DNA from 4 places in the Brevibacterium zhoupengii genome. Region 1 is predicted to be linked to each of the others. Evidence: riboswitches for the same ligand, from Rfam matches in the RefSeq annotation. Region 1 holds a riboswitch; each other region holds the start of a gene.
The links. A riboswitch is a leader RNA that binds a small molecule or an ion and turns the genes downstream of it on or off. The one in region 1 is predicted to bind thiamine pyrophosphate.

Region 1 (7,482 bases):
TCGCCCGGGACGTTGCCGCCACGCGAATCACGGACCTGGGGTGTGGCACAGGGATGCTGACTGCAACGTTGACGGGACCAGGTCGCGTCGTCGTCGGCATTGATCCGGCAGCGGCCATGCTCGAGCGTGCTGCGGCACGCCCCGGAGGTGACGGAGTCGAATGGCGGCTCGGAACGTCCGAACTGGTCGAGTCCGATGCCTGCGACCTCATTGTGATGAGCGGAAACGTCGCGATGCACATCCTCGGTGACGCGTGGATTGCGACTCTGCGCGACATCAGCCGAGGGCTGCGCGCGGGCGGGGTGCTGGCCTTTGAGGCTCGCAACCCGCTGGCTCGGGCCTGGAGGAACTGGAACAACCCTGCCCAGACTCGAACGACTGCTGTTGGGCAACTCCGTGAGACGACGACCGTCTCGGACCCGGATGACGAGGGCATCATCACCATGAACAGCGTGAATGAATTCCTCGACGCAGATGAGGCGATCAACGTCAGTCAGCGGCTGCAGTTCCGAACATTCGACACACTTCGCGATGATCTCAACGCAGCTGGCATGAGAGTGCACAACATCTGGCAGGACTGGGATCGCACTCCGTTCACAGGTACCGAGAGCGAGCCTCTGATGATCGTCGAAGCCGTGAGCGCAGATGACCCGCGAGCGTGACGCCGACGCACCCTGACCTGGGGAAGAGGAACGCTGCTCTTGGTGCGCAGGCCGAAACATGATTGGCTGGTTTCGTCGGATCGACACGATCCGACGAAATTCGCATAAGCACAGGAGATGTCAGCATGATTTTCATCGTTGTGAAATATGACGTGAAGCCAGAGAGCGTCGAGAAGTTCCCCGAAGCCGTGCGCACCTTCACCGAGGCGACACGGTCGGAACCGGGCAACCTGTGGTTCGAATGGTCCAAGAGCCTGGAGAAGGATAACGAGTTCGTCCTCGTCGAAGCATTCACCGACGAAGGGGCAGAACCTCACGTCAAGAGCGATCACTTCGCCGCCGGACTCGAAGCCATGCGCCCCCACCTGGCATCGACGCCGAAGATCATCTCGCGCAAGATCGACGGCGAAGGCTGGGACGAGATGGGCGAACTCCAGATCGACTGATCGGCACCTTCCTCCCATCGCCTGCATTGCGGCGACCCTGTTGAAATGGGTCTGGGTTGCCTAGACTTCTCCCATGGCAACCAAAGCGATGAATGTGCAGGCGATCGAGAAGGCCCTCGGCGAACCCTGGGCTGACACTCGGGCCCGGCTCGAAGCGGCTGGGGGAGCGTCGGCGAGTCACAAGGAACTCGCCGACGCCCTCTACCCGCAGTTCGACGGGGTCGTTGAGAAGCACGGGTGGTGGGTCCAGGGCGCGGTCGTGGCCTATGAGCAGGAGATCGGCAGACGTGTGCCCGGCCAGCGCGCCGACGGCACCTTCGACGTCGCGGTCTCGCGCACCGTGACCGGTACGCGAAATGATGTCATCACCCGATTCGCCTTCCTCATCGACGAGGGAACGCTGGCAGGCGTGGCCCTCGATGGTGAAGCGCGCACCTCGACGACTGAGAAGCGTTCCTTCTGGCGGGCGAACCTTGAGGACGGAACCAAGTTCGAGGCCGCGGCCGAACCGAAGGACGAAGGCAGGACGATGCTGGTGCTCACCGCGTCGAAGCTGCCCAGCACTGAGGCCCTCGAGGAGCGTCGGGCCGCGCTCAAGGAGCTCCTCGGGCAGCTCTGAGCATGCGATCGCGTGTGGCTGGCAGGACGGGCAGTTCCTCAGCCGCCGACGATCGGATTCCACGTACCGAACGCATGCGCGGCCACGATCGCGAGTACGCAGACGACCAATGACGCCGCCACAGCCACACCATCCCCGGCACCGAAGGTCGAGCGTCTGCGCCAGGTCCGTCCGGGACGGCCGAACGCCCTGCCCTCCATGGCCATAGCCAATGTGGTGCCGCGTCGGATCGACTGCACCAGCAGCACGAAGATGCCGGCGCAGAGACTCCCAGTGCGCTGCACGATCGAACCGCCGGCGAGGCCCCTGGCCCGCCTGGCCATCGCCAAGGTCTGCCACTCGCTGACAAGCAGCCCGAGCAGTCGACTCGCCGCGAGCACCGAGACGACGACCACCTCGGGCAGGTGCAGTCGCTGGACGAGCGCATCCGCGAGGTCACGGGGATCAATGGTGGAGGCCAGGACGATGAGCGGAATCGCCAAGGCCAAAGCGCGCAGGAAGATCGCGGCCGCAGCCCCGAGAGAACCCGTCGTCATCAGGATCGGACCGAGGTCGATGACCACCGCACCGGTCTTCTCTGCCAGAATCGCCGTGCCCCACGCCGCCAGAAGTGCGCCGAGAGGCAGGAACCACAGACGCTTGAGTGCAGCTATCAGGTCCAGCCCCGTCGTCGGCAGTGCGAGCAGGCAGAACCCCAGGACGACTCCCGCCGAGACCATGTCGATGCTCAACAGTGTTCCGACCATGAGGATGAGCGCCACAGCGATCTTCGTCAGCGGATTGCACCTGACCAGTGCCGTGGTGCGCACCAAGGGAATGAGCTGGCCGGGATCATTAACCGCGACCTCGGTGCCAGTGACAGCTGTGGCTCGCCCAGCCGAATCGGTGTGTTCGATCGCGTGCTCACGCAATTCGCTCACCTGCCTTCGTCCTCCGACTCAACTCGACCCGCCTGGCCCCGATGGCGTCGAGGAACGCATGGTCGTGGCTGACCGCGACCACGGCGGACCCGCGGGCAAGGACGTCGATGAACTGCTCGACCAGACCGGCCCAGGTCAGGGCATCCTGGCCGAACGTCGGTTCGTCGACGATGAGCACCTTCGGCCGCGGCGCCATCATGGCAGCCACCGACAGGCGACGCTTCTCACCGCCCGAGAGGCCCTGCGGGTGAGCCTCGGCGAGCCTCTCAAGTCCCAGCACCTCGAGGAGTTCGGCGACGCGATCGTCGACCTCGGCACTCGACCATCCGGCCAGTCGCGGTCCCAAAGCCAGCTCCTCGGTCACACTCGAACGCAGGAACTGATGTTCGGGTTCCTGGAACACCATCCCGATGCGAGGAGCCAGAAACGCCGAGGGCCACCGGAAGGGTCGGGCATGTTTGGCACCATCTCGCAGATTGCCGGCAGCTCTCACCTCGCCCTCGAATTCCGGGATGAGGCCGGCCAGGGTCAGCGCCAAGGTCGACTTGCCGGCCCCGTTGGCGCCGACGATGCCCAGGGCCTCACCGGACCGAACTGACAGATCGAGGCCGGTCGCCGCGCGAACCTTCGCACCGGGGCGAGCCACACTGAGGCACTCAGTCCTCAGCACGACCTCGCCGTCGGCGCGGGGGAGCGGTTCTGCACTCGGCTGCACCGCAGGGTTGGAGGGTCCGGCCGTCCCCGGCACCCAGATCCCACACTCAACCAGCACCTCGGCGAGCGCAGGATCATCGAAGACCGACCTCGGCGGACCCTGGGCAAGCAGGCCTGCTGGGCCGAGGACGATCACGGTGTCCACGTGATCGAGCCACAATCCGACCCGGTGTTCGACGATGACCATCGTCGCCGAGGTGGCCGCCTGGGTCTCGAGGACCGCATCCCGAACGGAGGCGGCGGAGTCCGGATCGATATTGGCTGTCGGCTCATCGAGGATGATCACCTGCGGTGCCATCGCGTGGATTCCTGCCAGCGCCAAGCGCTGCTTCTGACCTCCGGACAGCGCGGCAGTGGGATGGTCGTGGGGGAGACCCAGGCCCATGGCCGTCAGGGAGGCGGGAATGCGAGCGGCGATGACGTCGGCAGGCAGGCCCAGGTTCTCCATGCCGAAGGCGACATCATCGCCGACCCGGGAGAAGATCACCTGCGAATCGGGGTCCTGGAGGACTAGCCCGGTCTCACCTCGGCGCGGATCCGGTGGACGGTCGCCGATGAGAAGCTGACCAGCTGCCTCACCTGACTCGGCAGGCAGAACTCCTGCGATCGCATGCAGGAGGGTGGTCTTGCCTGCCCCGGACGGACCGAGCAGAAGCACCTTCTCACCTGCCGCGATGTCCAGATCGAGGGGACCGATGGCGGGCTCATCACGATCGGCATGGCGCCACGAGAACCCGCGGGCGCGAATCGGCAGGGCCATCAGCGCAGGCGGCCGGAGGCGAAGGCGCTCAGCGCCCCGGTCTTCGCGATCGCCCGGTAGGCGAACCAGGCGCCGATGCCGGAGATGACGATGCCGGAGATGATCGCGCACACGGCATAGGCTGCCTGGTAGCCGAACTGCCATTCGGCGTTGTACATGATGTTCTCGCTCACGGACATGAACGCGGCGGCCAGCAGCCCGGCAAAGCTCGTGACCCACAGGGTGAACCTGCGATAGCCGAAGGCCGCGAAGATGAGTTCGGCGCCGAAGCCCTGGACGAGTCCTGAGAGCAGAACGGTGGCTCCGAAGTGAGAGCCCAGCACTGCCTCGACGATGGCGGCGATCAATTCGCATAGCAGGGCGGCACCGGGTTTGCGGATGATGGCACCGGCCAGAGGTCCGGCGAGGACCCAGAGGCCGGCGATGAGTCCGATTGAGGGAGGGAAAGCCTGGAATCCGAGTTCGAGGACCTTCCAGCTCAGTGCCAGGACCCAGAAGATGAGTCCGACGCCGATTCCCAGCACGGCGGTGACAACGTAGTCGACGACTCGCCACTGCTTGGTCGCCGGTACTTGGGAATAGTGGGGCGCGGTCTTCACAGCGGAATCCGACGCGGTCGTTTCTGGCATTGTGCCTCCTCATATCAAGGAGGGGTAGAAGAGTCTCGACTTCCTTCGGCGGTGCTAGCCGCATCAGGTTCGAGGGTCTGCAGCTTCATCTGCACTCTCAGCGCCCCTTTCGGCGCTCCCCTGTCGTGAGGACCACTGTACCCCAGTCGACGAGAGGTACCCGTAACGGAAAGTTCACCTGCCGTTGACTCGTCGGCCGCTCGTCGGGGATGGGGCTTTCATTACCGGCGGGTAGGAATGTTCGGGTGAAAACACAACACCTGAGGTCACCGATGAGTATTCTGTCCGTCTCGGCGCTGCTGGCGGCGCTCGTTGCAGTGCCAGTCCCGGCCCATGCCGGGCTCACGCATGCTGGGCCCACGCACTCGTCCTCCGCCTCGCCCTCGACGCAGCCAGAGGCGGATGAGGAGTCTGCGATCTCCGATGTGGTGCTGCAGGTCGGGGCGGATGAGAGCTCACGCAATCTGTCGTGGATGAGCGAGAACTCCGGCGAGGGGGAGGTCCGCTGGGCCAAGACCGCGGAGCTCGAGGGTTCGGCTCTGCCCGAGGACGCTCACAGATCCGGGACCAGCGACTCGGGTCTCTCGACTGATCTCAAGCGCCACTACAATCATGCGAGCATGACCGGCTTGGAGCCGGACACCGAGTACTCGTACCAGGTCGGCAGCGAAGAGGACGGCTTCTCAGCCGTAGCGCAGTTCGATACGGGTGGTTCCGGCGGCGACAGCGAATTCCTCGTCTTCGGTGACCCGCAGGTCGGTGCCGGCGGCGGGCAGCCCGATGATGCGACTGGTTGGGACAGGACCTTGAACTCGGGCCTGGAGACCGCGCAGGATCCGCGGTTCTTCTTCTCCCTGGGCGATCAGGTGAATTCGGCAGGTGACCAGGGGCAGTACGAACAGTACCTGGCTCCGGCAGCGACTCAGGAGGTTCCGCAGGCGACGACGATCGGCAACCATGATGTCGCCTCGAAGTCCTACGAGCAGCACTTCAACCGCCCCAACGTCAGCAGCGACCATGGCGGAAGAGGACTCGTCGCGTCCGGCGGTGACTATTGGTTCATGGATTCGGGGATTCTGTTCATCGATATCAATTCGAATGACTCCGACACTGACGAGCATGCTGAGTTCATCGATGAGGTAGTGGCCGAGCACGGGGACCAGGCTCGCTGGACGGTTCTCGGATTCCACCACTCGATCTATTCGACCGCGACCCACAACAGCGATCTCGACGTGAAGCGGCTGCGTGACGCGATTCCGCCTGTGGCTGCGCGCAACGACATCGACCTCGTGGTGTCCGGCCACGACCACATCTACAATCGGACGTTCCTCATGGATGCCGAAGGCAAGAAGGTCGAGTCCTCCGATGCCGGTCTCGAGCAGGAGAAAGAAGAAGGGCAGACGATGTACCTGACTCTGACCTCGTCCTCGGGCTCGAAATTCTACGATTACGTTCCGGGTCTGGACTGGGAGGCCAAGAGCGTCCACAACGACATCCCCGCCTTCACCCGCGTGCGGGTCAGCGACGACGCGCTGCGCGCGACGACCTACGAGGTTCCAGCAGACGGCACGCAGCAGGCTGAGGCGCAGGCCGCGTCCGAGCAGATCGACGATGTCGAGATCACCCGCTCCGGCGATGACGCACCAAAGCCGGGCGCCGACGCCGGAGCAGATGCTGACGCTGAAGACGCTGCGGCAAGTTCCGACGGTGCTTCAGCAGACGCGGACAGCGCCTCAGCGGACGCGGACAGTATCGAATCCGACGGCACGACCGAGTCTGGGGGCACGACCGAGTCTGAGGGCGCGGAAGCCGGCGCGGAGTCGACTGCCGCCTCCGCTGCCGCCGCCAGCTCCGGCGCAACCTCAGCGAACTCAGATTCAGGTGCCGACGGCGGCGATCTGCCGCGCACCGGCACTCAGTTCGGACTGCCGATCGGCCTCGGTGTGGCTGCAATCATCGTCGGGGCGGTGCTGCTGCTCGTGTCCAAACGTCACCGCAGCCCCCGCTGACGCAGTCTGCAACGACGAAGACTGCACCGACAGACTCGGCTCAGCTCGGAACGACCATGACCGGGCCGTCAGCATGATGGAGGACTCCGCGTGACACCGAACCCAGAAGTGCACTTCTGACTGCTCCTCGCCCGCGAGTGCCGAGGACGGTCAGCTGTGCGGTCTTCGTGGCTTCGAGGAGTTCTTCGACAGGGTCGCCGATGGGTACCTCGGCACTCACCGGCAGTTCGGGGAGCTGCTGAGCCACAGCCGCGACCTCGGCTTCGAGCGCAGTCTCGAGCTGTTTCTTCCTCCGTCCGGAGACCTCGGCGCTCAGCTCAAGTTCGGGGTACCAGTAGAGCCATTCTTCGCCGGCCGGGAGGACGGAGACGATGCTGAGTGGGGCATTGCGTGAGTTGGCCACCTCGGCTGCGGTGAACAGCGCCAGACGCCCGGCGTCCGAGCCGTCGACTGCGACGACCACCCGTGCGTTCTCCGGCTCAGTTCGGTGGCCTGGGACGACGATCGTCGGGCAGTGGGAGTGGGCGGGCAGCGCCGTGGACACCGAGCCGAGAAGTCGGCCCATGAATCCGCCCCGGCCCCTGGCTCCCACGACCACTGTCCGGGCGTGGGAGCTCAGGTCCCTCAGCACCCCGGCCGCGTCGCCCTGGTCGGCCCGATAGGAGACCCTGCCCGGGTGGTCTCGCAGGAGTCCGGCCGCCTCGCCGAGGCGCTTCTCGACCG
Region 2 (7,482 bases), 680 kb from region 1:
GCCAGCAGGACCGCGGTGCAGCCCAGCTCCATCGCCAGAGCCGCATCGGAGGCAGTGCCGATACCGGCATCAAGGATCACCGGCACCTGGGCGCGGTTGACGATCGTCTCGATGTTGTGAGGATTGAGGATGCCCAGTCCGCTGCCGATCGGAGCCCCGGCTGGCATGACCACAGCGACACCGGCGTCCTCGAGCCTCTTGGCCAGCGCCGGATCATCGTTCGTGTAGGCGAAGACCGTGAAGTCGTCGAGGACGAGTTCCTCCGCGGCCCTGAACAGCTCAACAGGATCCGGCAGCAGAGTCTCCTCATCGGCGATGACCTCGAGCTTCACCCAGTTCGTCTCGAGAGCCTCCCGGGCCAGTTGGGCAGTCAGCACAGCATCACGGGCCGTATAGCATCCGGCGGTGTTGGGCAGGATGCGGATGCCCATACGGTTGAGCAGGGCGAACACCGAGTCCCGGGCCGTCCCGTCATAGCGGCGCAGCGCCACAGTAGTCAGTTCGGTGCCCGAGGCTTCCAGAGCCTGTTCGAGGATGCTCAGTGAACTGGCACCACCGGTGCCCATGACCAGTCGGGAGTTCAGGGTCACCTCGTCGACGTTCCAACTCATGTCAGCCTCCCTGCACAGCGGTGACGATGTCGACATTGTGCCCCTCGGCCAAGGTGAACTCAGACCACTTCCCGCGCCTGATCACCTCACCGTCGACGGCGAGCGCGATGCCCAGACGACTGCCGTCGACGGGTGTGCCATCGACGGTGATGTCCTTGTCGACGAGGCCGGAGACGAGGTCCCTGGCCGTGGTGGGTCGGGCGAGTTCATGGCGCTCGCCGTTGAGCGTGATGCTGATCGTGTCGGTCACAGTTGGCTCCCTGTCGGTTGCTGAAACTTTTCGGTCGGTGTGGTCTGGAGGTGCTGCGCAGGGGTGAGGTCGTGAGCAGGAGTGAGGTGCTGAGCCTGAGCGGCTTCGGTGAACCGGGCAGGTGCCACCGCGGCGAGTGTCCCCGGCGGCCCCGCCAAGGTTTCGCTCCCGCACGCAAGGTCGACGGTGAGGCTCGCACCCAGCGGGGCGAGGAGGATGCCGTGCCGGAAGAACCCGGTGGACACCACACAGCCGGGGTCGATGCGCCCGATGATCGGCACGTCGTCGGGTGAGCCCGGCCTGGCGCGGGTGGTGATGTCGGTGATCTGGGCCTCGAGGATGGCAGGGACGAGACGTTCGGCGTCGCGCAGCAGCTGGTGGACGCCGCCGGCGTTGATCCCGGAGCGACCGTCTTCACGACTCGTGGCACCGAGGACGAGTTCACCGTCGGGTCGAGGCACGACGTAGACGGGACGACCCTTGACCAGTCCACGGATCGTACGTGTGAGAAGCGGGGCCAGAGTCTCGGGCGCCCGCAGTCTGATCACCTCGCCCCAGACCTGGCGCAGGGGCAGCGCGGGAACTCCGGAGATGTCGTTGCAGGAGCCGCCGGCGGTCACGACGACCTGATCGGCCTTGAGCCTCGTCCCATCTTCAAGTTCGACACCGATGGTCCGGCCCGCCTGAGTGAGCAGACCGGTCACTCGGGCACGGACAACGGCGTTGCCGAGGATGGCCAGCAGTGCGCCGGTGACTCGGCGGGGATCGATCGAATGGTCCCCGGGGATCGTGACAGCTCCGCTTACCCCGGGTGAGAGCGCCGGTTCCAGATCCCTGGCCCTTGACCCGGGAACGAGGGAGACGTCGAAACCGGCTGCTCGCTGCAGGTCGATGAGCTCACGCAGCGAAGCGAGATCGGCACGGTCACCGGCGCACACGAAGGTTTCGGCGCTCGAGTACCCCAGATCATGACCGGAGGCGGCAGCCAGCTCGGCGGCGAAGTCCGGGTACAAGTCTGCCGAGGCACGCATCAGGGGGTACAGGGGAGACTGCCCCCACACCACCTCGGCGGCCGGGGCCAGCATCCCCGCCGCAGCATGGGAGGCACCCATGGCGGGAGCCGGATCGACGATGGTGACGCTGACGCCGCGACGGCGCAGATTCCAGGCAGTTGACAAGCCGATGATCCCGGCTCCCACAACAATGACGTGCACGTGCTTCTCCCTCCGGCGGCATGATCCGCATCAGGTTGAACGGTCGGCACAAAGCCCTCTCAGCCCCTTTATGAGGCTCCCGCGAACTCCTCTACTCTAGGAGCATGGCCGCAGATATGACAATGGACGCCGCAGTCCACGACACAGACAGAGCCACACGACTCGCCCGGCTTCGCGGGTCCAGGCTCTATGTCTGCACCGATTCCCGCAGCGCGCAGGGCGATCTCCCCGAATTCCTTGATGCCGCCTATGCCGGTGGCGTCGACATCATCCAGCTGCGCGACAAGGGCCTGGAAGCCCGAGCCGAGATCGAAGCACTCGAAGTCCTCAGGGAGGCAGCCCACCGGCACGGAAAGCTGTTCTCCGTCAACGACCGTGCTGATGTGGCCCTCATCGTCGGCGCCGACGTCTTCCACATCGGTCAGGGCGACCTCACCAGCGAACAGGCACGCACGGTCCTCGGCCCCGACGTGATCCTGGGCCGCTCGACACACTCCATCGAACAGGCCCACGCCGCCGAGGCGGACCCCGAGATCGACTATTTCTGTCTCGGTCCCGTGTGGGAGACCCCCACCAAACCCGGCCGGGCCGCCATCGGAGTCGAACCCCTGCGTGCGCTCGCCTCCAGCGCAGCCAAACCCTGGTTTGCGATCGGTGGGATCTCCGCTGGTGAGCGACTGGCGGAAGTACAGGCCACCGGTGCACAGCGCATTGTCGTCGTCCGCGCGGTGACCGCAGCAGATGACCCTGCGGCTGCGGCCGCGGAACTCAAACAGGCATTGTGACAGTGCGCAACGCAGAAGCCACGGAATCCATCTGACATGGGAGAGCACACAGTGAAGATACTCATCGCAGGAGCCGGCGCAACCGGCGGAGCGTTCGGAACCCGTCTGTTCGAAGCAGGACGCGATGTCACGTTCCTCGTCCGCGAAGCCCGAGCACAGACGATGCGTGCCAACGGTCTGCGATTCGTTGACCCCGGTGAGGACCGGACGAACCATATCCCCGTCCTCACCGCAGCCGAGCTCGCCCAGACTGATCCGTCAGCTGCGCATTTGGCACCCGGCGATTCCGCCACTGCCAACGGCTCGAGTTCGACGCCTTTCGACCTGGTGATCGTCGCGGTCAAGGCCAACGGTCTGGAGTCGATCATCGACGACATCAGACCTGCAGTGGGGGAGGACACCCTCATCATTCCGTTCCTCAACGGTATGGCTCAGATCGAGCGATTGGTCGAGGAGTTCCCCGGCCAGGTGTTGGGCGGTCTGGTCAAGATCGTCGGGACGATCAAGGACGGCGCGATCCACCAGATGACGGACCTCGCGGTTATGACCATCGGCGACCTCGATGGAACAGGCGTCCCGGATTCCATTGCCCAGGCCCTCGATGTACCCGGCTTTAAGCTGCAGATTCTGGACAACATCACGGACGCCCTGTGGGAGAAGTGGATCTTCATCGCCGCTGCCGGGGTCGTCACCTGCCTGTTCCGGGCACCCGTCGGGGCGATCATGGCCGCCGGAGGGCATTCGCACATTGTTCAGATCGTCGACGAGCTCGAGACCGTCGCGGCTGCGGGCGGACACCCGGTCTCGGCCAAGGCCAGGGAGATGACCTTGTCCATGCTCACCGCCGAAGGCTCGTCGTTCACCTCATCGCTCTACCGTGACGTGACCTCGGGCCTGCCCAGCGAAACCGAGCACATCCTCGGACACCTTGCGAGAACGGCAGCGGACCTGTCAGTGGCGACGCCGCTGCTCGACCTCACACTTGTGCAGCTGCGGGCTGGGGAGTCGCTGCGGCAGAGCTGAGTTCCGACACTGAACTGATCTCCGACTCAAAGCTGAGCTCCGAGGCTGAACTGAGCGTCGTCACGGACCTGACCTCCTCTGCGCCGAGGCGCAGCATCGTCAGATACGGTTCGTTGGGAACGGTGTGGGGGACTGCCTCGGATCCGTGCGGGGCCGTAAACGTCACCAGCGGGATCGAGTCCCTGCGGTCGAGGACGAGGAGAGTCTCGTACTTGCCCGGTCCCACCGAACGGGTAGAGCCGACGGGAAGTTCGCAGGCCAAAGTCTCCAGCGGATTCGCGGATGACGGTGGGCGGTTCATCTCCTGATCGGCGACATCGGCGAACTGCTCGGCAGTGATGAGGTACGCCTTTGCCGGAGTGGGGCCTGGGACCTGATGGTCATAGAAGGCCATTCCGCCGCCGCCCCACACGGTGGATCTGCCGGCGAAGTAGATAGATCCGGGAAGCTCGATGCCCATTTCCGCCAGGGGCGGATCGGTGTTCCTCGCGCCCGGATAGGTGACGAGTGCACCTGGAGGACAGCCGCCCTGCAGGTAACAGGCGAGCCTGTCACGATGCATGTTCGACCCATAGCTGACATACCACACGAGTGCTTGAGACATCCCATTCATCATGCCACGTCAACGGCTGCGGCTGTCCAATCTGCAGGGTCTCGGTGCGCCGGTGCCGCAGCGTCTGCGCGGGCTTTCCTCCTGGCCAGCAGTCTGCGCGTGAGTTCCGCTACACCCGTGATGGCCAGGGCGATGCCGATGCCCAACCCCACACCGAGCAGCGGCTGATCCTCAAACAGCACACCGCCGAGCAGACCGACCCCGATGGAATAGATCGCCCAGGCCAGACAGCCGAGAGCGTCGAAGATGAGGAAGCGGGTGCGCGGATACTTTAAAATCCCGGAGCTCAGGGTTGTCGCCGTACGCCCACCGGGAATGAAGCGTCCCGCGATCAGGACGACCCCACCTCGGCGGGCAAAGATCTCCTCGGTGTGCGCAAGCAAGCGTGAGGCGCGCGAGGAGCGGGTCCACCGCTGCACCAGGGAACCCCCGCCACGTCCTACGAGGTGGGCGGCGAAGTCGCCGATGAGGGCACCGACCAGGGCCGCCAACAGCAGACCCAGCGGATTCGGAGTGCCAGCGGCGGCGTAGGCGGCGGCCGTGATGAGCACGGTCTCTGAGGGCACGATGGGGAACAGGGAATCCAAACCCGCGATGGCGAAGACGAGGAGGTACACCCACGGGGATTCGACGGTGGTGCGGAGGATATCAAGGGCAAGGTCCATGTCCACAGACGCTATCGAAGCGCGACCGCACCCGGAACGCGGCGCAGTGCACACCTGAGGGCGGGTACTTCGAGACGATGATGCGGAAAACCGGAAGGTGGGACTGCGGTCGATCCTCTGGGCGACTGCATGCAGCATTGCTACGATCAACTCATGCCCTGGCCGACGTCGCTGACCACGCGGATTCCCCGAGAATCCCGCATGTTCGTCACCCGTTGGGCCGCCTCGGTGCTGGGCATCCTATGGGGAGTGGCCCTGTGCTTTCCGCTGCTGCTCGCCGCCGTCCCCTCCTCAACATCACGGCTGAGCCGTCGAATCCTCGGCTGGGAGCGATCCCGGCAGGCGAAGTGCTTCGGCATCGTCATGGGCCAGCCCCCGGTCAGGAGAGGCTTCTTCGTCCTCACCGGAGGCCTCGCCGGCATCATCGCCGTCCCGATGCTCAATCTGCTCACCGGTTTCCTGCTCGTGACCATCGGCTCCCTCATCCAGGGCCTGTTCATCGGCGGCAGCATCACCATCGGCTTCGACTTCTGGACCATCAGCCAGCCGACGCTGTTCGTCGGCGTGCTCTACGGGGCAGCGAACCTCATCGGAGTCATTTTTATCGCCGAGGTGGCCAATTGGCTCCACGGCATCATCGACGCCAGCTTCACCCAGGTCAGCCGCCCCAACGCACCCCATACGCGCATCACCCAGCTCCTCATGACCCGGCATGGAGTGGTCATGGCCATCGACGAGGAGAGGCGCCGCATCGAACGCGACCTCCATGACGGTGTGCAGCAGAACGTCGTCTCCCTGTCCGTGCTCATCGCCCGCGCCCAACGTGCGAAGGACCAGGACAAGGCCAGGGCCCTCCTCGACGACGCCCTCGTCCAATCTCAGGACCTCATCGACGAAATGCGCGAAGTCGCCTGGCGGGTCTATCCCACAGCGTTGGATGAGCACGGGTTGGGCACCGTCCTCAACCGGGTGGCCGATCACTGCCCGATACCGGTCGAGCTCACCGCAGTCCCGTCCCGGCGAGTGTCCCAAGCCACCGAGTCGGCCGCGTACTTCGTCGTCCGCGAGGCGGTGACCAACGTCGTCAAACACGCGAATGCCACAAGCATCAGAATCAGCGTCGTCGACGATGAGCAGGCACTGATCGCCGAGGTGGCCGATGACGGTTCCGGTGGTGCTGATCCCACCGGCGGTGGGCTGAAGGGATTGAATCGTCGCGTCGGAGCGTTGGATGGAACACTGACTGTGACGAGCACGGAAGCAACCGGAACCACTGTGAGAGCGGAGATCCCCTATGCCTGAACCCGGCGTGACTGAACACGGCATGTCTCAACCCGGTGTCGAGGCCACCGACGATGCTCCCATGCGGGTGGTATTGGCCGATGACTCCGTTCTGCTGCGAGAAGGGGTGAGGAGTCTGCTCGAGGACGAGGGCATCTCCGTCGTCGCCTCGGTCGACGATGGGCAGCAGCTGCTGGCGGCAGTCGCGGACACGCGCCCAGACCTGGCGATCGTCGATGTGCGAATGCCGCCGACTCACACCACCGAAGGGCTCGAGGCGGCACTGGCGATCAAACGGCGCTTCCCCGACATCGGGGTGCTGGTCCTCAGCCAATATGTGTTGCGCGAATACGCGACCGAGCTGCTGAGCACCGAGACCGTGGGTGTGGGCTACCTGCTGAAGAATCGGGTCACCGACATCGACCGTTTCCTCGATTCCGTCAATCGGATCGCGGAGGGCGGCACCGTCATCGACCCCGAGGTCGTGCGACAGCTGCTGAGCTCGTCGGAGAAGCAGAATTCGCTCTCGGCACTCACGCCCCGGGAGAACGAGGTCCTCGAGACCATGGCCGAGGGGCTGTCGAATCGCGGCATCGCCGAACGCCTCTATGTGTCCATCAGCTCGGTGGAGAAGGCCATCAGTTCGATCTTCGACAAGCTCGGACTCCATGCCGGACAGACCACCAGCCGGCGAGTCGCAGCGGTCCTGCACTACCTCGACCAATCGTGAGCGCAGTCAGGTGCGGCGGCGCTGACCGGCGCGGTATGCCCTCAGAGTTCGGAACGGGCTCGGGCTCCGATGCGCAGGTTGAGGTCTTCGAGCTCGGCGAGCACATCGCCAGCACCCCAGATCTGATTGCGCTTGCGACTGGTCAGGCCGCGCAGGACCCCGGCTTCCGTGAGCGCGGAGACCGCCCTGTTCGCCGAGGAACTGGACAGTTTCAACGAGTCCTCAAGATCGTCGATCGTGAACACCGGGTCCGATGCGAGGTAGGTCAGGATCCTGGCTGCGGCGCTGTTCTCACGTGGATGGCGGAGGA
Region 3 (7,482 bases), 2.0 Mb from region 1:
CGCTGTCTGGAGCGAGACTCAGATCACGATTTTTCGCCGAAACAGTTGACACCGGGCCCCGATCGGCGCATTATTTTGAACAGCCTGACAACGTTGTCAGAAAAATCGAAAGGTTCACAATGAGGCACAACCTGCAGTCCCGGAAGAAGCTCGCCGTCCTCGGCGCCTCGGTTGCTATCGGCGCTCTTGCGCTCAGCGGCTGTGGGAGTCAGAAAGGCCAAGGCAATGAGGAATCCGGCGGCGGTTCGGGCGGAGACGGTGAAGTCACCATCGCCCTGCTCCTCCCGGAGTCAAAGACCACCCGCTACGAATCTCTGGACAAGCCGAACTTCGAGAAGTACGTCGCCGAAGCCAACCCTGATGCGAAGGTCTCCTACCGCAACGCCAACCAGGACGCGACGCAGCAGCAACAGCAGTTCGAGGCTGCAGTGACCGAAGGCGTTGACGCCATCGTGCTCGACCCGGTCGATGCCTCGGCGGTGTCTTCGGCCCTGTCGAAGGCTCAAGCCAAGAAGATCCCGGTCATCGCCTACGACCGCTTCTTCGAAGGCGCGGACTACTACACCTCGTTCGACAACAAGAAGATCGGCAACCTGCAGGGCCAGGCCGTCCTCGACGGACTCAAAGCCGAGGACAAAGACCCGAAGTCGGGACCGGTGTGGATGGTCAACGGCGATCCGAAGGACCCGAACGCCGCTGACTTCAAGGCCGGCGCCGAGGAGACCCTGAAGAAGGCCGGTGTCGACATCACCGAAAGCCATGACACCCTCGACTGGAACCCGGACGACGCCCGTCAGTGGGTCGAAGGTCAGCTGCAGAGCGCGGACAAAGAGCCGATCGCCATCTACTCAGCCAATGACGGCACCGCCGGTGGTGTCCTCGCGGCCACCAAGAAGGCCAAGGTGAAGCCGGTCGTCACCGGACAGGACGCCGAGGTCGACGGACTGCAGAACATTCTCAGGGGTGACCAGTACGCCACGATCTACAAGTCGATCCCACCGCAGGCGGAGTTCGCTGCGAAGGCAGCTGTGTCCCTGGCCGGAGGTGAGGAGCCGAAGGCTGGAACAACCTACAAGGACACTCCAACAGACTTCGTCGAGGCAAAGGTCGTCACCAAGGACACCGTGAAGGACATCGTCGGTGACCAGATCAAGGCGGAAGACATCTGCACCAAAGACGTGAAGAAGCTCTGCGAAGACGCCGGCGTCAAGTAGAAATCGGCGAGTAGGAACATATGAATTCTCAACCCACTGATCCGGCATCCGCGAACTCGCGGGCGCCGGAGACCGGAGCCGAACCAGTACTCGAACTGCGCGGAATCAACAAACGATTCGGTGCGGTCCAGGCACTGACCGATATCAACCTGACCATCGGCCGCGGCGAAGTCGTCGGACTCGTCGGCGACAACGGCGCGGGCAAATCCACCTTGGTCAAGGTCATCGCCGGAGTCCACGGAGCCGACGAAGGTGAGATCATCCTGGGCGGGCGGTCCCAGAAATTCGCAGCGCCGAAGGACGCACAGAAGGCGGGAGTCGCCACAGTCTTCCAGGACCTCTCACTGTGTGAGAACCTCGACGTCGTGGCCAACCTGTTCCTCGGCCACGAGAAGACCCGCGGCGGTGTTCTCGACGAAGTCACCATGGAGGCGAAGTCGTGGGAGCTGCTGCGAAGCCTCTCAGCCAAGATTCCCAGCGTAAGGGTCCCTATCGCGGCTCTGTCCGGCGGTCAACGTCAGACGGTCGCGATTGCCAGGTCCCTCCTCGGCGAACCATCGATCGTGATGTTGGACGAGCCGACGGCGGCACTCGGCGTGGCACAGACCGCGGAGGTCCTCAACCTCATCGAGCGTCTGCGCGAACGAGACCTCGGAGTGCTCCTGGTCAGCCACAACATGGCCGATGTCCAGGCCGTGTGTGACCGTGTCCACGTTCTGCGCTTGGGTAAGGATGCCGGTGACTTCCCCGGTGACGAGCGTACGGATGTGCTGGTCGCCGCGATCACGGGAGCCAACGACAATGTCGTGACTCAGCGAGCGACCCGGAGGGGTGAGCGCCGATGACCCGCAACTCGTTCATCACCGACGAACGCATTTCGAGCGAGGGGTTCTTCGCGACATTTGTGCGTCGAGTCAAGGAGGGCCAGCTCGGCTCCTTCCCCGTGATTCTGGCGCTCATCGTCATCGTCATCGTCTTCCAATCGGCGAACAGCAAGTTCATCTCACCGGCCAACCTGGTCAACCTGTCCACGCAGGTCGCGTTCCTGGCGATCCTGGCGTTGGGCATCAACCTCATCCTGCTCCTCGGCGAGATCGACCTGTCGCTGGCGCAGCTGGGTGGACTCTCCGCCTCGCTGCTGGGCGTGCTGGTCGTCAGGCAAGGGGTTCCGCCCTTGATCGCACTGGTCATCATGCTGGTGTTGGGCCTCGTCGTCGGAGCGATCCAGGGCTGGTTCTTCGCGGTGGTCGGAATCCCGGCCTTCGTGGTCACTCTGGCAGGACTACTTGCGTTCACCGGGCTGACCTTGACAACTCTGGGTGTGCAGAAGAACCTGTCGATGGCCGACACCTTCGCCTTCGACTTTGCGAGCTTCTACTTCCCGGCGATCTGGGCCTACGTATTCGGGGCAGTCGCCGTCATCGGCTTCGGCGCCGGGATCATCTACTCGAAGCTGCGCCGTCACAACGAGGGACTCGACAGCCCGAGCTGGACCTCGGTGATCGTGCGCATCGTCATCCTCACCGTCGTCGTCTTCGGCTTCCTCATTCTGGTCAACCAGGACTTCGGTCTGGCGATGCCGTTCTTCCTCATGATCGTCATCGCAATCGTCATCGATCTGGTGCTGCGCAAGACCAAGTACGGTCGCTCGATCTACGCGGTCGGCGGCAAGGTCGAAGCCGCCAGGCGTGCCGGCATCCGCGTGACATGGGTGCGCGTCAGCGTGTTCATGGCCGCCGGTGTGCTGGCCGCATTGTTCGGCTTCATCAAGACCGGTGTGACGACCAACGCGGGATCGACGCTGGTGAGCACGCAGGACCTGCTCAATGCGATCGCCGCAGCGGTCATCGGCGGCACTTCGCTCTTCGGCGGTCGCGGCACGGCCTGGGCTGCGGTGCTCGGTGCGCTGGTCGTCGGGGCGATCAACAACGGTCTCTACCTCATCGGCTTCAACTCTGATGCGCAGCAGATCATCACCGCGCTCGTCCTGCTCACAGCTGTCGTCATCGACGCCCTGAGCCGTCGCGGACAGCGCTACGTCGGGCGGGGCTAGCTGCGTTCGCGGCGAGTTGCGCTCGCGGTTAGCTGCGTTCGCGGTCAGCGAGGGTCGCCCTCTTGCTCAGCAAGCTCTCGAGGTATGACCCAGCAAACTCATCGAGCGGACCACTTAGCGTCGAAAGTACCGGTTACAGCTGGTGCTCTGGATGATAAGTGGTCCGCTCGATGTGTTGGCATGCGGGCGCCGAGGCGGGCCCGGGGTCTGGTTCGCCTGTCTCGGGTTCCCGCCTGGCCTTCTTCGGGCCGCCGCTTCGCCCAGCCTCAGCCGTGCTGATACAGTCGTGGGCAATGACATGGGGTGCCTGACGTTGATCGCGTGAGGCTGAGAGAACACCCATCGAACCTGATCTGGGCCATACTAGCGAAGGGATCGTCATGGTTGACTTCGACCTGCGTTCTGCCAATGCACGACTGCGTGCGAGCAATCCACTTATCCAATGCATCACGAACACAGTGGTGCAGCAGTTCAGCGCCAACGTGCTCCTGGCCATCGGCGCCGCACCGGCGATGCTCGACCACGATGCCGATGCCGCACAGTTCACGCGCATCGCCAGCGGACTGCTGGTCAACTTCGGCACCGCCACGAATCAGCAGTTCCTTGCCGCCGACGCCGCCATCGACGCAGCCAACGAAGACTCCAAGCCCTGGGTCCTCGACCCGGTGAGCATCGGAGCCGTCGACTTCCGCACCACACGAATCCGTCGCGCGGCGAACTCTTCACCCACTGCCATCCGTGGCAACGCCTCCGAGATCGCGGCACTGGCCGGAGTGGGCCTGGGTGGTCGGGGAGTGGACTCCACCGACGAGGTTGATGCCGTGATTCCTGGAGCCGTCGAGTTGGCAAGATCTACCGGCTCGATCGTCGCGATCTCGGGCCCCAAAGACGCGATCGTCGCTCACATCGACGGGGTCGACCATGTCGCCCGCCTTGATGGGGGACACTCCTATATGCCGCTTGTCATCGGCACCGGCTGCTCTCTCGGTGCAGTCACCGCCGCATACCTCGTGGGCGCAACGACCGCCTCGGCGAGGTTCGAGGCTGTGGTCGCCGCCCACGCTCACTTCAAGGTCGCCGGTGACGCCGCTGCAACCGGCGCGAACGGACCCGGCAGCTATTCGGTGAACTTCCTCGACGCGCTGCACACGCTGACCGCCGAACAGTTGGCGGGCGCACAAGTTGAGGCAGGCACGATCGAGGCCGGCGCGGTTGAAGCCAGCGTCGGTGAAGGATCACAGTCATGAGCGAAGCCAACTCTCGTCTGGCCGGGATCGACGCCCGCCTCTACCTCGTCACGGACTCGGCGCAGTGCCGGGAAGCTGGACGCAGCGTCGCCGAAACTGTCCGCGAGGCAGTGGCCGGGGGAGTGGGGATCGTCCAGGTCCGCGACAAGGACATCGACGACGATGCGTTCTACACGTTGACTCGCGAGGTCATCGCAGCCGTCGACAGTGCAGTGGCCGACAGCGCGACGGTAGAGACAAAGCGCCGCGTGCCCATCGTCCTCAACGACCGAGTCGCGGTCGCCCAGCGTCTCCTCGCCGAGGGAGAAGAAGTCCACATCCACGTCGGACAGTCAGACACACCTGTCGAGCAGGTACGCGATCTCCTCGGCCCCGAACCCCTCATTGGTCTGTCTGCGGCCAACTATGCCGAATTCGCTGCAGCCCGGGCATCGGGAGTCGTCGACCTCGTCGGCATCGGGCCCGTCTACGACACCACGACGAAGACCGACGCACCCGACGGAATCGGGCCCGACCGCCTCGGCGAGCTTGTGGGTGAAGCGGGACTTCCCGCGGTCGCCATCGGAGGGATCAGCACCGCTCGTGCCGCCGAACTGCGCGGACGGGGCCTAATCGGCATCTGTGTGGTCTCGGCCATCTGCCGCGCCGAAGACCCGCGTGCCGCAGCCGAAGAGCTGCTCACGGAATTCGGTGACGGGCGTGCGACATTCGGTGACGGAGATGCGGAGGCAGTTCAGTGACCACTCGGCCGCCCATCGCACTGTCCATCGCCGGCACCGACCCCAGCGGGGGAGCCGGCATCCACGCCGACCTCAAGACCTTCACCGCCCGCGGAGTGCTGGGCACCACGGCCATCACCGCACTGGTCGCACAGAACACCCACGGCGTTTCGCGGGTCTACGGAATCGACGATGACTTCGTCTCCGACCAACTCGACAGCGTGTTGAACGACATGCCCGTCGATGCCACGAAATCGGGGATGCTCGGCTCACGCTCCCTCGTGGAACTCGTCGTCGCACGAGCAGCCCAGGGCCAGCTGGGCTTCTACACGGTCGACCCGGTCATGGTCGCGACCTCCGGACACCGCCTCCTCGAGGTTGATGCCGTTGCTGCTGTCCGCGATCACCTGCTCCCGGTCTCCGACCTCATCACCCCGAACCTGCCCGAGGCGGCTCTGCTGATCGGCGACGATGAGCCCGTGGCACAGAACCCGCAGGAGATGTTGGCCCAGGCCAGGCAACTCGTCGACCGCGGACCTCGGGCGGTTCTGCTCAAGGGTGGGCACGCGATCGAGGGCGACGTCGCCGACGTTCTCGTCACCGCCGAGGGCACGGTCACCGAGTTCACCCACCCACGAGTGGAGACACCGAATACGCACGGAACCGGGTGCACATTGTCGGCCGCCATCACCGCCGAGGTGGCTGTGCTCAAGCGTGAACGTGGCGTTGACGATGTGAACTCGGATCTACTCCACGAAGCCGTCGACAATGCCCTGAACTACCTGGCCAGGGCACTGAAGTCCGCCGCGAACTGGCAGGTCAGCCTCGATCCGAAGGGCGCTCACGGTCCCGTCGACCACCAGGTCGACATCGTCCGCCGTTAGAACAACCAGTCACACACCCGGATGGGCTTTCCATCCGAATACCGCTCAATGATGCTGCGGGACCGCCGAGGTCCCCTGACAATGGGAGATATCAATGACGACAGACTTTTCCGCAGGACCCCAGACCACTCAGCTGTGGGACCGTGTGCGCCCGATCGTCGAACAGATCGAGCGCTTGCCGTTCCTCGGCCAGCTCGCCGAGGGCAGCCTCGATGTGAAGGCTTTCACGAACTACATCATTCAGGACGGCATCTACCTCACCGGTTACGCGAAGGCGATGTCCTTCCTCGCAGCTGGGGCCAGCGACCGGGATGAAGCACGGTTCTGGGCCAGTTCGGCAGCCGAGGCCATCAGCGTGGAGGAGGAGATGCACGGTGAGCTGCTCGCCGATTCTCGCCTGGCCGAGGCCCACGATGAACTCGTCAGCAGCGGGGCCGGTTTCAAGGCCTCACCCACCACATTGGGCTACGTGTCCTACCTCGTCGCCACCGCTGCCAGCCGCTCCTACGGCGAAGGCGTGGCCGGAGTGCTGCCGTGCTTCTGGGTTTACGCGCACATGGGCAAGGTCCTCGTCGAACGGGCTGGTCAGATGAGTGCTGACCACCCCTACCGCACCTGGGTCCAGACCTACGACTCACCTGAATTCGATGAGTCGACCCGGCAGGCCGTACAGCTGCTTGAGCAGGAACTCACCAATTCCCCCGCCGAGGTGGCCGCGAGGATGCGTGCCACGTTCGAGCAGGCCTGTGTGTACGAGCTCCACTTCTGGGCCTCTGCCCATGCGCTCCAGAATTGGGATGCAGGAGTGTTCGTTCCGCAGTGCTGAGCACTATGCGTCGGTCTCGTCCGGCTTGAGACGGCGGAAGAGATTCCACATCGCGATTGCGACGATGGCAAGGAAGATACCGGTCGGGAGGAAGACAAGGGAATCCGGCCACGATCTGCCCAGTCCGACGCTGAGCGTCTGCACCAGCGACAAGGCAAACAGCAGAGCGCAGGCACCAGCGGTGATTCGCATGAACTCCATCAGACAGTCGAAGAGATAGACGCGTTCGCCGTGCTGCAGCCAGTACTCCTATGCCCACTCTCAATGGAACGAGCCACGCGAATAACTCACCCTTTGACGCCCAGTCGTCGGGTTGACCGTTTGCCCCGAAATGGCTTGGCACCTGGTCGGGTGCCTGCGTCCGCGGGTGTCGGCACCCGGCTAACTTGTCAGGTCAGATCAGGCCGGATGGCTTCCTGATGGGCCACTTCTTCCCGGGGGCGTGGGTCCCAATGAGCCCATTGCATGCCAACCGCGGCGCAGGGTGGTCCACAGGAGCACATGGTCGACTTCCATCAGGGGGACTCGGTCGTGTCGCG
Region 4 (7,482 bases), 340 kb from region 1:
CAATGGTGTGTGGCGGAGGCATTCGCGCCGCCGACGGCAGATCCTCAGGGAGCCAGGCTCGGGGCCTCGGTGATGCCGAACTGCGTCTTCAGCGCTCGCTGAGCCGCGAACCAGCCGTTCATTCCGTGCACGCCGGGTGCCGGTGGGGTCGCGGCCGAACACAGGTAGGCACCGGGTACGCCGAGGCTGTAGTTGTCCCAGCTGGTGCGCGGGCGGGCCATCATCCGGTAGAAGGAGACAAGCCCGGTGGCGATGTCCCCGCCGATGTAGTTCTGGTTATGCCCGGCCATCTCTGATGCGGGGATCGAGTTGTAGGTGACGATGGTGTCGCGGAAGCCGGGGGCGAAGCGTTCCATCTGCCTGATGATGTACTCGGCCGGATCGAGGGGGCAGTCGAAGGGGACATGAGCATAAGTCCACAACGGGCGCAGGCCGTCCACCTCACGCGACGGGTCGAACACGGTCGGGTCGGAGACCAAGCAGACCGGGTGGGTCGGCATGCGCCCGGCGATCACATCCGCCTCGGCGGCGGCCATCTGCGCTCGGGCTCCGCCGACGTGGATGGTGCCGGCTCGCGCGGTCTCCGGATCGGCCCAGGGCACAGGCCCGTTGAGCACGAAGTCGACCTTGGCCGCGGCATTGCCCTGCTTGAAGCTGCGCAGTGATTTGTCGACACGGGCGGGGAGGAAGCCGGAGAAGATCTGAGCCGCATTCAGCGCCGAAGTGTCGAGGAGGTACGCGCGAGCCGCCGGCATATCGGTGACGTGATCGATGCGCGCGTTTGTCGCCACCGAACCGCCATGGGCTTCGAGGTCGGCGACCATGGCATCGATGATCGCCTGCGAACCGCCGACGGGGGAGGGCCAGCCACCGGCGTGGGCAATGGTCGAGAGCATGGTGGCCGTAGCGGCCGTGCCCATGGCAGGCAGCCCACCGATGGCGTGCGAGGCAACGCCGGTGAACAGGGACTGAGTGGATTCGTGGGAAAGCGGAATGTTCCAGGCCGGGCTGGCCTGGGACAGCAGCCGCAGCCCGAACTTCACCACATTGGCGATGCCGGGAACATCGCGCAGCGTCTCCGGGATGGAGCGCTTATCGCCCAGCGACAGCCAGATCGCATCATCGACGCGTTCGAGCAGCGGGGCGAAGAATCGCCGCCATTCGGGTCCGGCCGCGCCGAGGTGGTCGACCGTTGTCTCGAGATCGTGAAAGGCCAGCGCGGTCGGCTGATTGTCGAGAGGCTGAGCGTAGGAGACTTCCGGGGTGGTGAACTCGAGGCCTCGGGAACGCAGGTCGAAGTCAACGAAGAACGGACTCGAGATCGCCAAGGGGTGCACGGCCGAGCAGATGTCATGGGTGATGCCCGGAGCCAGGCCCAGGTCGAGGGTGCGGGCGCCGCCGCCGATGGTCGACTGGGCCTCATAGACCTGCACGGACAGGCCCGCCCGAGCCATAGTGACCGCAGCGGCCATGCCATTGGGTCCGGAACCGACGACAACGGCATCTACCTCAGCATTGCTCATGAGCTCAGTCTAGGGGAGAGGACTGACACGCTCGGGGCGGAGTGCGCCGTCGTTCGTTCATCGAACATGCCCGTGGCCCTCATGGCACCCCAAGCTTTCAGGCGTAGCCTCAGAGCACATCGCAGATGGCGCAGACAGCGTCGACAATGATCGGGATCGAAGGTGATCGGCGATGAACACATTGAGCGAGCGTGACCGTCGGGGGACACTGCCGGTGCGCCTGGTGAAGACAGCCGGTTTCTTTTTCCTCGTCAGCATGGTGGCATTCGCAGCGGTGAACATCCTGGCGAACATGTTCCAACATACATTCATCATGATCGTCGAAACAGTCATTGTCGGAGTGCCGTTCCTCATTGCGGTCGGCTGCGCAGTCGGTGCCGTCGTCGCAGCGATCGTGAGGCACAATCGACATGCACCTGTGTGAGATCGGGCTGTGACAGCGGCAGTCTCCTAGCCCTCAGTGGCGGGGCTCCCTGCTGAACCCTCAGTGAGACGCCGCAGGGTGGGGTGCTCCAGATCTTCATTGTCGAAGATCCATGTCGCCGACCTCCACGGCGAGCATTCTGCGAAATAGAGGCGCTGGCCGCCGACATAACGATGGTTGGACTGCGCCTCGGGATCAGAATCGAACTGCCCAGAGCAGCGTTCGTTTCCCCGAGGGACCGAGACCTCAAACGGAACCTACACCCACACACTCGCATCCCACACAACGCGAAGTTCTGGCCGATGGAGAAAGATACCGTCCACAAGGAGGACACAGTCCTGCGGCAGGTCGCGCTGTGCCGGTAAAACGGATGCATCGGCATCAACATCCCAGACCGCGGGGACGATGGGCAGCCCATGTCTGAACGGAGTGACGACGGACCGGAAGAAGGCCTCGTAGTCATAGGAATCCCGGTAGAAGGAATCGGGGCCTTGGCCGTTGCCATACCGAATCGAGCGAGGATGATGGAACCCGTCGATGCTCAGTGACGCAACGGGGCGCAAGCCGTCCTGGTTCGCCAGCTCAACGAGCTCCTGGACTAAGACGGTTTTGCCCGCACCGTCGAGCCCATCAACAGCAACAAGAGCTCGCCCACCGATGTCGACTTCGCGCAGCAGTGAAAGCAGTTGGCGGAGGACTAAGCGGCGGGCAAGCATCAAGCGTGGGGCACCGGCGACGCGGCAACCCCAGCAGAGATGTACTCACCGGCAATGAACTCAGCGATCCGGTCCGCGGCAGCTGTACGCCCAGCCGTGCGCTCGCCGTCTTCGACGTTCGGGTTGTAGTTCGTGTTGGTGTTGATGTCGTAGACGACCTGGCGACCATCGGCGGTCTCGATGAACTCAATGCCTGCGATGTCGATGCGCAGTTCGCTCAGAAGCGCCTCCAACCGGCCGATGAGGGGCGTCTGCGCGGTGATGTCCTCACGCAGGGCGAACGGGTCGACCGGTGCGGCAGAAGCGCCAGGGATCTCGCACGCTTCGGCGGGGCACAATTCGAAGGACCCATCGGAGACGTCGACTCGAACCGCATAGTGGAACCGGCCGCCGATGAACTCGGCACGAGTGACAAACGGCTGCGCCGGCTGCACATACTCCTGGACCAGTGTGATCCCGTCGATCGGCTCGTTCGCACCACCGGGAGCGAAGTCGCTCGCAGCCTCGTCAAGCTCGGCATGGGACTGAAAAAGGCGCACGCCGAGACCCTTGCCGCCCTGGTTGTGTTTGGTGATGAAGGGCGGGTTGAAGTCGCGTGCAGCAGTGGACAATGCTGCGCTGCCGAAGACCGCAGAGGTGCGGGGCGTGTCGAAGCCGCGAGCGGCAAGCTCACGGTGCTGGCGAATTTTGCTCACCTCAAGCTCGTAGACGTCGGCGCCGTTGATGACGGTGCGCCCAGCGACCTGGAGCCAAGCGAGCACCGCACGTCCGTAGTCCTTGACATGCGGATCCGTGCGAGTGTGCGCCGAGGCAGACAGCCGCGACCAGAACAGGCCCTGCGGCGGCTCCGTCGTGAGATCGATCGAGACATCAGGCAGCAGCCACTCAACGAAATTGACACCTGATCGCTCGAGGGCCTGGGCAAAGGGAGCGATCCATTCCGGATTGTCATGGATGATGTAGACTGCCGGATCGTCCGTTACGGGAAGCAGCTGTGTGCTCATCTGTATTACCTCGCATCCTCCAGCGACGGCGAAGGGTGACTGGATGCACCCGCACACCTGTTCTGCTCAACAATCCTAATCCGAGCGACCTCGTTTATGCGAGGGACGCAGAATGTGAACCGAGCGCTCCAGCTTCACCGGGTTTCGTTCTTAGCGTACGCCTCGTCGAAGAAGGCCAGTTCGAGGTCGACCGCACGGTGCCAGATGTGAGCCAGTCGGCATCGCGCCGCGCTGGATTCTGTGTCCTCGCCAGTTGGGAAGACTCGCTCGAGTTCGTCGATGAGGAACTGCACCCAGGCCCGGAAATCCTCACCACGGTGCAGGTCGATCCACCCGGAATGCACCCGGCGTGGAGGCATAGGATCCGAGCGCTCGCCCCAATCGAGGTAGAGCCATTCGGCGATGACGAGCACGACCAGCAGTTCTGCGTAGGAGGCCGAGTCGACGGCTTCGTCCATGAGGTCACGGAAGCCCTCAGTCGGCTCAGCCAGCTGGGGGTCAGCGTAGTCGGTCGCAGGGACACCCACCTCGGTGAAGGCCATGAGGAAGTACGAATCCTCGTCGGCTTCAAGGAACCCGAGCTGTTTGGCGAACCGCAGCTTCGGCCCTACGGCATCGCCGTGAGCGACACATGCGCCGAGCATCGAGAGAAATGATTCGAAGAACTGGTAGTCCTGGATCAGGTACTTTCTCATCACGGAATCGTCGACCGTGCCGGCAATCAGTTCGGTGATGAATCTGTGCCCGACTGCAGCCTCCCAAGCGGAAGACGCCTCCGCTCTCAGCGCCGCAACCGGCCCTCCTGGGGTCAGCCGAATGCTGCTGATCGTGTGTTTCGTGTCGATATCGCTCATCGGTGTCACACCTCACTTCCTCCGCCGGTGTTTACCGGATCAGGTTCGAAGGGTCTGCTTGCGCACTCTCAGCGCCTGTCTCCTGGCGCTCCCCTGTGGTGTTTCGAGCCTAGCATCGGTGTGTCTGCGGGCACTTCGGACCGGGCGTAGCGAACAGCAAGCCTTCCTGCCTGCTCTATTCACCGTGTCACCGGCGACGCGTAGACTTCGACCATGGCTATCGCAAAGCAGCCCGTCATCGTCATCGATGCTCCCGACGCCGGTGAACTCGCGGAATTCTATGGAAAACTCCTCGACTGGCAGGTCAGAGTCGATGACGACGGCACCTGGGCAGAGATCACATCCGAATCCTGGCCCCCGATCTGCTTCCAACAGGTCGAGGATTATCACGCACCCAGCTGGCCGGGGCAGTCCCACCCGCAGCAGATGCACATCGACGTCGTCGTCGATGACCTTGATGTCTCCGAGACCGCCGTGGTCGAACTCGGTGCAGGGAAGGCTGTCGACCAGCCGGGTGAGACCTTCCGCGTCTTCCTCGATCCAGCAGGTCACCCGTTCTGCCTCGTCCTGAACTGACGTTCTCACCAGCAGCCACGAGCTGAGTCGAGACTAGAGTGATCACATGCGCGTGATCACCTCTTTCGACGACCTCGATCCGGTTCCGTGGGCCAATGGGGCAGGGGAGACGACTGAGCTCGTCTCACTCATCAAGTCCCAGAAACTGACCCCGGATCTTCGACGCTGGCGCCTGAGCATCGCGCGACTGGACCGTGAGGCCGAGTTCTCGCCGCTGCCGGGCTTGGCGCGCACCTTCCTTCCCATAGGCGCCGAGGTGACCCTTGAAATAGACGGACAGATGCACTCGGTGACGCCGGCAGCACCGGTGAGATTCCGTGGGGCGCAGAACGTCTCCCTCGTCGGATTGGACGAGCCGTGCTTCGCGCTCAATCTCATGGTCGAGACAGTTGGCCGAGCCGGCTCGGAACAAAATGCCCTACAGGTGTCGACGCAATTCACCGGTTCAGGGCTATTCGCAGTCACCTTGGAACCGGGCCCCGGATACCCGAGATTCCAGCTGCTGGAACTCGAGACGATGGACGTGTTTCCGGACCACCTCGGCGTGGCCATTCTGCACTGAGAAATAAGGTGTCGCAGACACCGATTCCGGACCTGCGAATATCCTGCAAAGCGCCTGTCCCGTGCGTCACACAGGTCGGTATCATCGCAGGTCAGCGACCATAGAGTTGCCGTCTTCTCACAGTGTTGTCCCAGCCTTCGTAGGGAAGGGTCAGGAACCCCGAAAACAGCCAGCCGATACTGGACTCAGAGGCCAGTCATCGGAGGTAATTTGGTGTCGAATCAGCATGAGTCAGGCAGACCGAATGAGCAAGAAGGCACAGCAGCCGCGCAGGCGTCTCAGACCCTGCCTCTGATCACCGAAGAACTCGCCGCCGCACACGCCAGAAGCACCCAGTCGTCACCGACGGCGCCCTCACAGGTGACCACGCCCGTGATGCCGCCGAATCCGATCCGACGCGAAGAAGCGCCGGTGTCGGCAGCGTCAACGGGGTCGCCTACGTCAGCAGAGTTGCCGGCGTCGGCGACTCGGATGATGCAGGAGAGCACCACAGCCGTCGACGAACCGCCTGCCAAGGACGAGGTCCTTGAGAAGAAGGAGAAGAGCGAGAACAGGGTCTCCGCGACTCAGCTCCTCGCCGGCGCTGCCGCCGCGGCCACCTCCTCGGTGATCGGCGGACAGCTGGGTGTCGCCGGAACGGTCGTCGGCGCAGGCGTTGCCAGTATCATCACCGGCCTCGCGGTGACTCTCTATACGAGCAGCCTCGACAAGGGCAAAGAGAAGATCAAAGAAGTCGGCACGAAGTTCGCTCCTGCCGTCAAAGCAAAGTCACACGGCACCAAGACGCAGCGAGCGACCGCGGTCGCAGAGACCCAGGCGGGCCCATCACCGAATGCCACCAGCACGTTCGGGAACCTGAGTGACCCGGAAGCCGGAGATGCGAGCGCCGACACCAAAGACGAGGAACCGAAATCGTGGTGGCAGAAGCTGCGCCGCAAACGAGTGCTCTACCCGGTGACCATCGGGGTGGCGACCTTCGGAATCGGACTGGGGGCCGTGGTCATGGCCGAATCATTCACCGAGGCCGACATCTCGCCCGGAACCTCACAGATCTCACGGTCCGTATCCGGAGACTCCAATACCGGGGACGAAACCGGCACCTCACAGGACAGCGGAGCCGACTCCGAATCCGGTGCAGACGGGGCGGCGAGCCAGCCCCATCAGAATTCGAACCCGGGCAGCACCAACGACGGTTCGACCACGAGCCAGGGACAGTCCACCTCGGCGAACGAGGGCAGCTCCACCACCTCCTCGGCGTCCGATCAGGCCTCCGATCAGACAGGGACCGACCAGGGCACCGAATCCACCTCCTCCACGGCCACCGGCGACGAGAGCAGCGGAGCAGGAAGCGATTCGAGCTCATCCAACACCGGGGCAGATACCTCCGGCGGCTCGGCAGGCTCCTCTGACTCAGGCGCCAGCTCCGGTTCCCAGGATGGAGCGGGAAGCTCCGGATCCGGCAGCGCAGGATCGAGTGGTTCTGGATCGAGCGGTGCGGGAAGTGGGTCCGCATCGGGCTCGGCCGGAAGTGGAAGCGGCGCGACGGCCGAAGGCTGAGGACCAGGAATACTTCCAGGGGCCGTCTTGGTTGAACCAGAGAGGGAACCTGGATAGTGTGAAAATTGGCTGCGACAGTCTTCTGCACGTTGCCAGGAACTCGATATCAGGGGAGTCACGGTTGACCCTTCGCTTCAGCACATGTTGAGGCGTTCTGCTCGTCCTATGATGGATGTAGTGGGCCGGGAAGATGGCTCCCTGTCGCTCAATCGGTTGAAGGAGAAGCTATGACAAAACACGCTGATCATGAACATCCAGGATTCGAT

Region 2: it holds a riboswitch for thiamine pyrophosphate, as region 1 does, so the genes downstream of both, thiO (glycine oxidase ThiO) here and LQ788_RS05695 (ECF transporter S component) in region 1, are expected to answer to the same signal.
Region 3: it holds a riboswitch for thiamine pyrophosphate, as region 1 does, so the genes downstream of both, thiM (hydroxyethylthiazole kinase) here and LQ788_RS05695 (ECF transporter S component) in region 1, are expected to answer to the same signal.
Region 4: it holds a riboswitch for thiamine pyrophosphate, as region 1 does, so the genes downstream of both, LQ788_RS04120 (TenA family protein) here and LQ788_RS05695 (ECF transporter S component) in region 1, are expected to answer to the same signal.

The regions. Positions count from the first base shown of each region.
Region 1 covers NZ_CP088298.1:1,263,626-1,271,107, forward strand. Annotated here, with positions in the region: gene LQ788_RS05670 (class I SAM-dependent methyltransferase) at 1-662, shown strand, start outside; gene LQ788_RS05675 (putative quinol monooxygenase) at 788-1,108, shown strand; gene LQ788_RS05680 (hypothetical protein) at 1,182-1,727, shown strand; gene LQ788_RS05685 (energy-coupling factor transporter transmembrane component T family protein) at 1,766-2,647, opposite strand; gene LQ788_RS05690 (ABC transporter ATP-binding protein) at 2,631-4,121, opposite strand; gene LQ788_RS05695 (ECF transporter S component) at 4,121-4,750, opposite strand; TPP riboswitch at 4,774-4,882, opposite strand; gene LQ788_RS05700 (FN3 domain-containing metallophosphoesterase family protein) at 5,023-6,759, shown strand; gene LQ788_RS05705 (universal stress protein) at 6,800-7,482, opposite strand, start outside.
Region 2 covers NZ_CP088298.1:1,939,161-1,946,642, forward strand. Annotated here, with positions in the region: gene LQ788_RS08785 (thiazole synthase) at 1-611, opposite strand, end outside; gene thiS (sulfur carrier protein ThiS) at 613-861, opposite strand; gene thiO (glycine oxidase ThiO) at 858-2,075, opposite strand; TPP riboswitch at 2,066-2,168, opposite strand; gene thiE (thiamine phosphate synthase) at 2,192-2,860, shown strand; gene LQ788_RS08805 (2-dehydropantoate 2-reductase) at 2,897-3,883, shown strand; gene LQ788_RS08810 (histone deacetylase) at 3,837-4,487, opposite strand; gene LQ788_RS08815 (DedA family protein) at 4,496-5,161, opposite strand; gene LQ788_RS08820 (sensor histidine kinase) at 5,315-6,463, shown strand; gene LQ788_RS08825 (response regulator transcription factor) at 6,456-7,172, shown strand; gene LQ788_RS08830 (Fic family protein) at 7,214-7,482, opposite strand, start outside.
Region 3 covers NZ_CP088298.1:3,286,232-3,293,713, reverse strand. Annotated here, with positions in the region: gene LQ788_RS14985 (substrate-binding domain-containing protein) at 120-1,214, shown strand; gene LQ788_RS14980 (ATP-binding cassette domain-containing protein) at 1,235-2,059, shown strand; gene LQ788_RS14975 (sugar ABC transporter permease) at 2,056-3,267, shown strand; TPP riboswitch at 3,557-3,660, shown strand; gene thiM (hydroxyethylthiazole kinase) at 3,648-4,514, shown strand; gene thiE (thiamine phosphate synthase) at 4,511-5,254, shown strand; gene thiD (bifunctional hydroxymethylpyrimidine kinase/phosphomethylpyrimidine kinase) at 5,251-6,117, shown strand; gene LQ788_RS14955 (TenA family protein) at 6,212-6,943, shown strand; gene LQ788_RS14950 (hypothetical protein) at 6,947-7,135, opposite strand.
Region 4 covers NZ_CP088298.1:923,245-930,726, forward strand. Annotated here, with positions in the region: gene LQ788_RS04095 (DMT family transporter) at 1-73, shown strand, start outside; gene LQ788_RS04100 (phytoene desaturase family protein) at 45-1,523, opposite strand; gene LQ788_RS04105 (hypothetical protein) at 1,696-1,947, shown strand; gene LQ788_RS04110 (nucleoside/nucleotide kinase family protein) at 2,205-2,663, opposite strand; gene LQ788_RS04115 (ATP-grasp domain-containing protein) at 2,663-3,667, opposite strand; gene LQ788_RS04120 (TenA family protein) at 3,802-4,521, opposite strand; TPP riboswitch at 4,521-4,626, opposite strand; gene LQ788_RS04125 (VOC family protein) at 4,735-5,097, shown strand; gene LQ788_RS04130 (HutD family protein) at 5,144-5,659, shown strand; gene LQ788_RS04135 (hypothetical protein) at 5,873-7,216, shown strand; gene LQ788_RS04140 (catalase) at 7,444-7,482, shown strand, end outside.